3 regions of the Idiomarina sp. HB genome follow, and region 2 is predicted to be linked to each of the others. Evidence: predicted binding sites of a transcription regulator. Region 2 holds the regulator's gene; each other region holds the start of a gene.

What was found. Region 2 encodes MetJ, which represses methionine synthesis genes. Its sites were predicted from a motif close to TAGACGTCTAGACGTCTA; they were not measured.
Region 1: msrA (peptide-methionine (S)-S-oxide reductase MsrA) is a predicted target of MetJ. The motif match lies at 1,395-1,412, and genes of this name have one in related genera.
Region 3: metK (methionine adenosyltransferase) is a predicted target of MetJ. The motif match lies at 2,098-2,115, and genes of this name have one in related genera.

The regions. Positions count from the first base shown of each region.
Region 1 covers NZ_JAYLVU010000003.1:146,901-150,182, forward strand. Annotated here, with positions in the region: gene VBY75_RS10030 (bifunctional tRNA (adenosine(37)-C2)-methyltransferase TrmG/ribosomal RNA large subunit methyltransferase RlmN) at 1-779, opposite strand, end outside; gene ndk (nucleoside-diphosphate kinase) at 838-1,269, opposite strand; gene msrA (peptide-methionine (S)-S-oxide reductase MsrA) at 1,435-1,980, shown strand; gene VBY75_RS10045 (IscS subfamily cysteine desulfurase) at 1,977-3,134, opposite strand; gene iscR (Fe-S cluster assembly transcriptional regulator IscR) at 3,165-3,282, opposite strand, start outside.
Region 2 covers NZ_JAYLVU010000004.1:109,474-112,755, reverse strand. Annotated here, with positions in the region: gene VBY75_RS11600 (malic enzyme-like NAD(P)-binding protein) at 58-1,302, shown strand; gene metJ (met regulon transcriptional regulator MetJ) at 1,299-1,622, opposite strand; gene VBY75_RS11590 (bifunctional aspartate kinase/homoserine dehydrogenase II) at 1,797-3,282, shown strand, end outside.
Region 3 covers NZ_JAYLVU010000003.1:311,450-314,731, forward strand. Annotated here, with positions in the region: gene tkt (transketolase) at 1-778, opposite strand, end outside; gene metK (methionine adenosyltransferase) at 870-2,015, opposite strand; gene VBY75_RS10805 (16S rRNA (uracil(1498)-N(3))-methyltransferase) at 2,131-2,862, shown strand; gene gshB (glutathione synthase) at 2,873-3,282, shown strand, end outside.

The DNA.
Region 1 (3,282 bases), on a different contig from region 2:
GACTGCTCAACATAACGACGGCTCGATGCCAGAAATTCTTCAATATTGTACTTCTTATTAACAGGTACAATTTCGTTACGGAGTTCATCGTCTGGTGCATGCAGCGAAATAGCCAGCATGACATCAATGCGTTCACGTAATTTTTCCAACGCGGGAACAACACCGGAAGTACTTAAAGTGACACGACGCTTTGATAAACCAAAGCCCAGGTCATCTAACATTAACTCCATTGCCGGAACAACATTATTTAAGTTAAGCAGTGGTTCACCCATGCCCATCATGACAACGTTCGTTACGGGTTTAATTCCGGTTTTTCCATAAGCCCCTAACAGCTGGTTCACCCGCCACACCTGGCCGATAATTTCTGCCACACTGAGGTTACGGTTAAAGCCCTGAGCCCCTGTGGAACAGAAAGTGCACTCTAATGCACAACCAACCTGAGAAGACACGCACAAAGTAGCGCGGTCACCTTCGGGTATCCATACCGTTTCCACGTCCTGACCGTCAAACAAAGTCATCGCGAACTTAATGGTGCCATCTGACGACTGCTGTTGTTCACGAATTTCAGGTGCGCGAATCTCGGCTACTTGCTTGAGCTTTTCACGCAAAGCTTTATTGAGATTCGTCATCTCATCAAAGTCATCGACACAAAAGTGATACAGCCATTTCATAACCTGTTCGGCACGAAACGGTTTCTCACCCATTTCACGAAAGAATTCTTTAATCCCCTCACGATTCAGGTCGAGTAAGTTCACTTTTTTATCTATTGCGTTGGTCATAAAGCTCCAGTGTTCTGATGTAGCCTGACGTTTCCGTCAGGCCATATTTTCTTACGTCTTAACGAGTGCGCTGGCAAACTTCTTCGTCGCTGAAGAAGTAAGAGATTTCGCGCGCAGCAGATTCAGTTGCATCTGAACCGTGTACCGCATTTTCGTCTATAGTTTCAGCATAGTCGGCACGGATAGTTCCTGCCAGTGCTTCTGCAGGATTCGTAGCACCCATAATGTCACGGTTTTTACGCACAGCGTCTTCACCTTCAAGAACCTGAACAACGATAGGACCTGAAGTCATGAATTCAACCAAAGCGCCAAAGAAAGGACGCTCTTTGTGTTCAGCGTAGAAACCTTCCGCCTGTTCTTTGCTTAAGTGCATCATTTTAGCACCAACAATGCGAAGGCCAGCAGATTCAAAACGGTTGTAGATAGCGCCGATTAAGTTTTTTGCAACTGCATCAGGCTTGATAATTGATAGAGTGCGCTCTAAAGCCATGGTTATAAACTCCAATAAAATAAAGGGATAAATTAGTCGCGCGGATTATACGTGAGATCAGCGCAGAAATCGAATACCCAGTGATTGTTTTTTCACTTATTCTCAGCTAGGATGCTAAAACAAATTAGCCATATAGACGTCTATTTGACGATAAGGAGTTCTGACATGGCGAACAATGAATACCAACAAGCTACTCTGGGCGGCGGCTGCTTCTGGTGTGTTGAGTCTGCCTTCCTTCAGGTAAAAGGCATTCAGTCGGTTAAATCCGGCTACACGGGTGGTCATACGCCAAACCCCACTTACGAACAAGTTTGCACGGGAAACACGGGCCACGCAGAAGTCGCTCAACTCCAGTACGATCCGGAGCAGATCTCTTACCGTCAAATCTTAGAAATCTTTTTCACCCTGCACGATCCTACTCAGGTGAATCGCCAGGGTAACGATGTTGGCACGCAATATCGCACATCGATTTTCTATCATAATGACGAGCAAAAACGAGAAGCCGAGAAAATTATTGCTGAGCTAGAGGCTGACGATGCATTTGCAGCGCCTATAGTAACGGAAGTCACCGAGTTAGGGACCTTTTATCCGGCGGAGGATTACCACGAAAACTACTACGCCAGAAACCCGGAAAACCCGTATTGTCAGGCGGTCATTTCACCTAAACTGGCTAAATTCCGCAAAACCTTTGCCGGCCTGCTGAAAGACTAAGCAGCCCCTCGCAAGGTACCGATAGTGCGGTGGATAAGCTCTACTGCACTGTCGATATCGTCTTCGGACGTATAACGGCCAATACTAAAGCGCAATGAGCTCATTGCCAGCTCATGTTCAATGCCTAATGCTCTCAGCACATACGAAGGTTCAACGCTGGCCGACGTGCAGGCCGAGCCCGACGAAAGCGCAAGATCTTTTAACGCCATTAGCAGCAGTTCACCATCAACTCCGGCAAAGCTGATATTGGTAATATGCGGAACCCGTTGCTGGTCAGAGCCATTCAGGGTTACACCTTCTAGCTGACTAACACCCTTCCATAACCGCTGCTGCAGGTTTTTAACCCGCACAGGCTCCAGCTCCAGCTCATTACGAGCAATTTCAGCCGCAACGCCCATGCCGACAATCTGGTGGGTTGGTAAGGTACCCGAACGCATACCCCGTTCGTGACCGCCGCCATGCATTTGCGCAAGTAGCCGAACTCTGGGCGTACGACGCACATAGAGCGCCCCAATACCTTTAGGGCCATACATTTTGTGAGCAGAAAGTGACATTAAATCGACCGGCAACTCAGCCATATCCATAGAAACTTTACCGGAAGCCTGGGCAGCATCAACGTGGAATAAGGTGCCATTTTCACGACAAAGCTGCCCAATAGCAGCAATGTCCTGAATAACGCCAACTTCATTATTAACCAGCATAACGCTTACCAGGACGGTATCTTCACGCAGAGCTGAGCGGAACAAATCCATATCCAGCAGTCCGTCGCTGCCAACGTCCAGGTAAGTAACTTCAAAGCCTTCTTTTTCTAACTGAACGCAAGTATCTAATACTGCCTTGTGTTCAGTTTTCAGCGTAATAATATGCTTGCCTTTATCTGAGTAATACTGAGCCGCACCTTTTATTGCCAGGTTATCCGATTCAGTAGCGCCGGAGGTAAACACAATTTCGCGCGCGTCGGCATTGATTAAATCAGCAACCTGATGCCGGGCAACATCAACGGCTTCCTCAGCCTGCCAGCCGTATTTATGTGAACGTGACGCGGGGTTTCCGAAGAGACCATCCTGAGTTAAACAGCCCATCATCTTCTCTGCTACAACAGGATCTACAGGGGTGGTTGCAGCATAATCAAAATAAAGGGGTAGCTTGGGCACTTCGTTGCTCCTGACAAACTAAAGACAATATTAAAGATGTGAGTTTAACTTAATCTCTTCTTCACTTTTATTATGAAGTGAATTTTGCCGACTCAGAACATCACCAACATCGCGCTTTTTCATCAGTTCAGCCAAGGTAATGCCGTCC
Region 2 (3,282 bases):
TAGCACAAAAGCGATAGACTGATCGGCATTCTGATCACCAGACTCAGGTATCACCGCATGACAGACTTTCGCCAACAGGCACTGGATTACCATCAATACCCGACCCCGGGTAAAATTTCCGTTGAACTCACCACCCCTGCTGAAACCAGTAAAGATTTAGCGCTGGCCTACAGCCCGGGCGTAGCAGAGCCGGTTCGGGAAATCTCGCAAGACCCGGACAATGCCTACAAGTACACAGCTAAAGGCAACATGGTTGCTGTTATTACCAACGGTACGGCTATTCTCGGTCTGGGTAATTTGGGGCCACTAGCGTCAAAACCGGTCATGGAAGGTAAAGCGCTTTTGTTCAAACGCTTCGCCGGGCTGGATTCCATTGATATTGAAGTCAGTCACCGTACCACGCAGGACTTTATCAATACGGTTGCCAACATTGCTGATACCTTTGGCGGTATTAACTTAGAAGACATTAAAGCGCCTGAGTGTTTTGAAATTGAGCAGGCCTTAATAGAGCGCTGCAATGTACCGGTATTCCATGACGACCAACACGGTACTGCCATTGTTACCGCAGCCGGTATGCTTAACGCGCTGGAAATTCAGGGCAAAAAACTGGCCGAGTCCCGCATTGTTTGTCTCGGTGCCGGCGCAGCAGCAATTGCCTGTATGGAGCTTCTGATTAAATGCGGTGCACAGCGTGAACACATTTACATGCTCGATTCTAAAGGCGTTATTCACACCCGCCGTGACGACTTAAACGAATACAAGCAACTGTTCGCTAACAATACCGATAAGCGCACGCTAAAAGATGTTATTGAGGGTGCTGATATCTTTGTTGGCGTTTCAGGCCCAGACCTGCTCAGCCCGGAAGAGCTGAAGCTAATGGCACCTAACCCGGTTATTTTTGCCTGCTCAAACCCTGATCCGGAAATTAAACCGGAAGTTGCTATGGCAGCACGGGACGACTTAATTATGGGAACTGGCCGTTCGGACTATCCGAACCAGGTGAACAATGTACTCTGTTTCCCTTTTATGTTCCGCGGAGCATTAGATGTGCGGGCAACAGCCATTAACGATGAAATGAAGGTGGCAGCGGTAGAGGCCATTCGCCAGTTGGCGAAAGAGCCCGTGCCCGACTCCGTGCTAAAAGCAGCCGATGTCAAAGAATTAAACTTCGGCCGCAACTACATTATTCCTAAGCCTATCGACCCACGCTTGTGCCAGCGTGTGGCTCGCGCCGTTGCTGAAGCCGCCGTGAAATCCGGCGCGGCGAAAATCGATTTACCAGAAAATTATATGCAGGATTAATCGTCCAATTCGTCATCCGTGGGGATGGGCAAGCCTCTGGCTTCCAGCTCTTCCCGCACGGCTTTGGGTATTTTATTCGAGTTCGATTTTTGCAAGTCTTCATCTTCGGGCAGCGGCTGACCGGTAAAAGCGTGTAAAAACGCCTCACACAGCAGTTCGCTGTTGGTAGCATGACGCAAATTATTGATTTGGCGACGGGTCCGCTCATCAGTCAGTACTTTTAATACCCGAGTAGGAATTGAGACCGTAACTTTCTTAACCTGCTGACTCTTACGACCGTGTTCAGCATACGGGTAAATGTATTCGCCGTTCCATTTCATATTCATTGCTCTGATGTCAGACAAAACCCTGTAAGTTGTAATGAATTGTACCCGACTGAGCGACCCCGTCAAATTTTATCCGTCTAGATGGCTAAAAGTTGCTGACATTTGTCTGACAATATTTTAGCCTTAGTAGCAGTAACCCAATCCATGCGAGTAGTTAAGGAAGGCGGAATGACAACAACACAGCTCACAGAGGAGCAAAAGCAGGCCGTTGCCGACAGTGTTCAGGTACACAAGTTTGGCGGAAGCAGTCTTGCCGACGCCTTTTGCTATCGACGTGTGGCCCGCATTGTAACGGAATACGCCGGCGCGAGCGATCTTGTCGTAGTTTCCGCCGCTGGTGATACGACCAATCGTATTCTGGCTATTATAAACGCCAAACCGCAGCCGGGCGATACCGCCAGTATTCTGCTCGATCAGCTGGAGAATTTTCAGCAAGGACTTATCACTGAGTTATTAAGTGGCGATTTACAACAGCAATTGCTGCAACAGTCACAACAGGACTTCACTCGCTGGCGTCGTTGGTTAGCCGGTGACGAAGACATTGCTCATAACGCCGAGCTGCTGTCCTACGGTGAACTTTGGTCGGCACGCTTATTATCTGCGCTGCTGCAAAAACAGGGCACCCGGGCCGATCACATTGATGCCCGCGACTTCTTACTGGCAGCGGATGCTCCAGAGCCTGTGATTCAGGTTGAGCATTCCCGTGAAAAGCTACTACTGCGGGTAGCTCCTCATTCCGGCACCCGCTTTATTGTCACCGGTTTTATTGCACGGGGCTTAAACGGCGAAAGCTTGACTCTGGGTCGCAACGGCAGTGACTACTCAGCTACGCTGGTGGGTAGCTTGCTCGATGCTCGCCAGGTCACCATATGGAAGGACGTTGCCGGTGTTTACTCGGCGGATCCTCGTAAAGTTGAACGTGTCGTCAGTTTGCCCACACTGGACTGGACCGAAGCCGAGGAACTGGCAAGACTTGGCAGCCCGGTTCTGCACCCAAGAACCTTTCAGCCGGTCGACCGTCAACGCATGGTCATATCGGTACGTTCCAGCTTAAAAGTAGAAAACCAGCAAACCCGCATTGGTCAGTTCCAGAATACGCAGCCCCGCGGCAAAGTTTTCACGTCTTTGTCCGAAGTGGTTCTGTTTAAAGTTGAGTTGCAGGACAAGGCTTTAGTAAAGCGCCTGGATGAACTGGAGTTAGAACCGCTGGTCAGTTGGACTGAGCCGGAAAATCATCAGCAGTATCTGGTCTTTCACCAAAACCACTTAGACTATCTGACCGGCTGGCTGGACAGTCTGGGCGCGGGTGATGCCATCACTCAAATTCGCGGTTACTCCATGGTCGCTATAGTCGGTAACCGCATTCAGGAAACCGATCAGTTTTCGACCTTTAAGCTCCAGCTTTCAGAACAAAAAGTACGCCGCTTTGCCTTAACTCAGAACGGCGACTCCGCTGTGGCTATTTTAGAGCAGAAGCTTGATAACCGTTTACTGAACCGTTTACACAGTCAATTATTTAACTACCGCCGCAGTCTGGGTGTGCTGGTTATTGGCCGTGGCAATATTGGTACAGCCTGGTTGGAGCTGTTCAGACAACAACGAGATCGCATTAATCAGGTGATGGACGTTCGCGTTATTGGCATAGCCAACTCCC
Region 3 (3,282 bases), on a different contig from region 2:
AGCTTTCAGAGCCTTGTTTGTTCGGTGCGCCATAGCCAATCACCGTTTTGCAAATGATCAGAGTCGGTTTATCTTCGTTAGCACGGGCTTCATCAATAGCCCGGGTGATGGCTGCTGAGTCGTGTCCGTCGACTTTATTGACTACGTGCCAGCCATAAGACTCAAAGCGCTTCGCAGTATCGTCGGTAAACCAGCCTTCAACTTCGCCATCAATGGAAATGCCGTTGTCATCGTAAAACGCGATGAGCTTACCTAAGCCTAAGGTACCCGCCAGTGAACAAGCTTCGTGAGAGATGCCTTCCATTAAACAGCCATCACCCAGGAAAGTGTAGGTGTGGTGGTCAACAATTTCGTGGTTTTCACGATTAAACTGCGCGGCTAATACTTTCTCGGCCAGTGCCATACCTACCGCATTTGCAAGCCCTTGCCCCAACGGCCCGGTGGTAGTTTCCACACCAGGGGTATAACCATATTCAGGGTGACCCGGGGTTTTTGAGTCTAACTGACGGAATTGCTTTAAATCATCAATACTCAGGTCATAACATGAGAGGTGTAACAGCGAGTAGATCAGCATTGAGCCGTGCCCGTTTGATAAAACAAAACGGTCGCGGTCAGCCCAGCTCGGGTTATTAGGGTTATGTTTCAGGTAGTCACGCCATAGCACTTCGGCGATATCTGCCATACCCATGGGCGCTCCCGGGTGGCCGGACTTAGCTTTTTGAACTGCATCCATACTAAGCGCGCGGATAGCATTGGCGAGATATTGACGATCTGACATGAAAAACCCCCTGGAAGATGAAGAGCAACTTGCGATGCGCGTATTCTCCACATTTCAGGGGGTACAAGCAAATTTATAGGCAAAATTTTGTTTAAATATCAGCCTGTAAATCGGCGGCTTTGTCCGTTTGCTCCCACGGCAGGTTATCACGGCCAAAGTGCCCGTATGCCGCTGTCTGCTTATAAATTGGGCGTTCCAGGTCAAGCATTTTGATTAATCCGTAAGGACGTAAGTCAAAATGACGGCGCACCAGCGCAATTAACTGCTCTTCTGAGTGCTTAGACGTTCCGAAGGTATCAATGCTAATAGAGGTTGGTTCAGCAACACCAATAGCGTAAGAAATTTGCAGTTCGCAACGCTCTGCTAAACCGGCTGCAACCAGGTTCTTAGCAACATAACGCGCCGCATAAGCCGCACTACGGTCAACTTTTGACGGGTCTTTACCTGAGAAAGCACCACCACCGTGACGCGCCATACCGCCATAGGTATCGACAATGATCTTACGACCCGTCAAACCGCAGTCGCCCATAGGCCCACCAACAACGAAACGTCCGGTTGGGTTAATATGGAATTGCGTATCTTTGGAAATCCACTGCTCCGGCAATACAGGTTTAATGATTTCTTCCATAACCGCTTCGCGCAGCGTTTCCTGAGTAATGTCTTCTCGGTGTTGAGTTGACAGAACCACGGTATCAATAGCGACCGGCTTGCCGTTCTCGTAAACGAAGGTTAGCTGGCTTTTGGCGTCAGGACGCAGCCAGTCAAGGGTGCCATTGTTACGCACTTCCGACTGACGCTGCATAACGCGGTGCGCATAAGTAATTGGCGCAGGCATTAAAACAGAGGTTTCATTAGAAGCATAGCCGAACATCAGGCCCTGATCACCAGCGCCCTGCTCTTCGGGATGAGCGCGATCAACACCCTGGTTGATATCGCCACTTTGTTTACCAATGGCGTTCAATACCGCACACGATGCGCCGTCAAAACCCATATCAGAATGTCGGTAACCGATATCTTTGACGGTCTCGCGGGCCAGGTCTTCAACATCCACCCAGGCATTTGTTGAGATTTCGCCGCCAACCAGCACCATACCGGTTTTTACATAGGTTTCACAGGCAACACGGGCTTTCGGGTCTTTTGCTAAAATTGCGTCTAAAACCGCATCGGATATCTGGTCGGCAATTTTGTCCGGATGCCCTTCGGACACTGACTCTGAGGTAAACAGGTGACGTGACATATGCCCACTATTCCTTTATTTTGATGAAATCACTCAATACTGGTTGCATAATGTAACCGATCACTCTGTTTTTTTCTACTTCTGGACGTCTAAAAGTCCGAATAAGGCTGACGACATGCGAGTACCGCGGATTTATCACCCCGCCTCTATAAATTTACAAACTGAAACCGAACTGAGCTCGGATGCATTCCAGCACCTGATCAAAGTATTGCGCTTGAACGTAGGTGATAACATTGCTTTATTTAACGGTGACGGACAAGACTACGAGGCGACCATAACCTCGGTTCAAAAAAAGTCTGCGTATTTTCTTGCAACCGGCAGCAAGGTAAATGATTCAGAGTCGCCTGTCAGCGTGCATCTTGCTCAGGTCATTTCACGCGGTGACCGCATGGACTTTGTTCTGCAAAAGTCAGTCGAACTGGGCGTTACCGAAATTACGCCGCTGTTCAGTGAACGTTGCGGCGTTAAACTCAGTGGTGACAGGCTGGAGAAAAAGCAGCAGCAGTGGCAAAAAATTGTACGCTCAGCTTGTGAACAATGTGGTCGCAGTGTGGTTCCTGAGGTTAAACCAGCCCAGCAATTCAGCGACTTTATTGAAAGCACATTTGCCGGGCTTCGTCTGACTTTAGACCCGACTGCGACAAAACCGCTTTCATCGTTTCAACACGCCGAAAAGGGGATACAATTGCTCATTGGGCCCGAAGGTGGGTTTACTGACGATGAAGTCAGTGCTGCTGAACAGCAAGGGTTTAATCCAATGCGTTTAGGTCCTCGTGTATTAAGAACAGAAACCGCCGCGCTATCAGCGCTGACCACCGTGCAATATCAGTTTGGCGACTTAGGTTAAAGGAGTTTACATGAAAAAGTTAGCTATGGTGATGGACCCAATCGCCGCTGTAAAAACCGAAAAAGACACCAGTTTCCGCTTACTGCTGGAAGCGCAGGCTCGCGGCTATCAATGTTTTTATCTGGAAATGGGCGACTTAGTTATTGATAACGGTCAACCAATGGCCTTTGCTCGGGAAGTTCGTGTTCAGGATCAAAAAAGCGACTTTTACAATTTAAGTGACAGCCAGTACCGCCCGCTTGAAGATTTTGATGTCATTATGATGCGTAAAGATCCGCCCTTTGACAGCGAGTTCTTATACGCGACACAAATTCTGGAACTGGCCGAGCAACGCGGTAGCCTGGTGTTGAATAAACCGCAGAGCCTGCGTGACTGCAACGAGAAGCTCTTTACCTCCTGGTTTGCCGACTCCATCGCCGA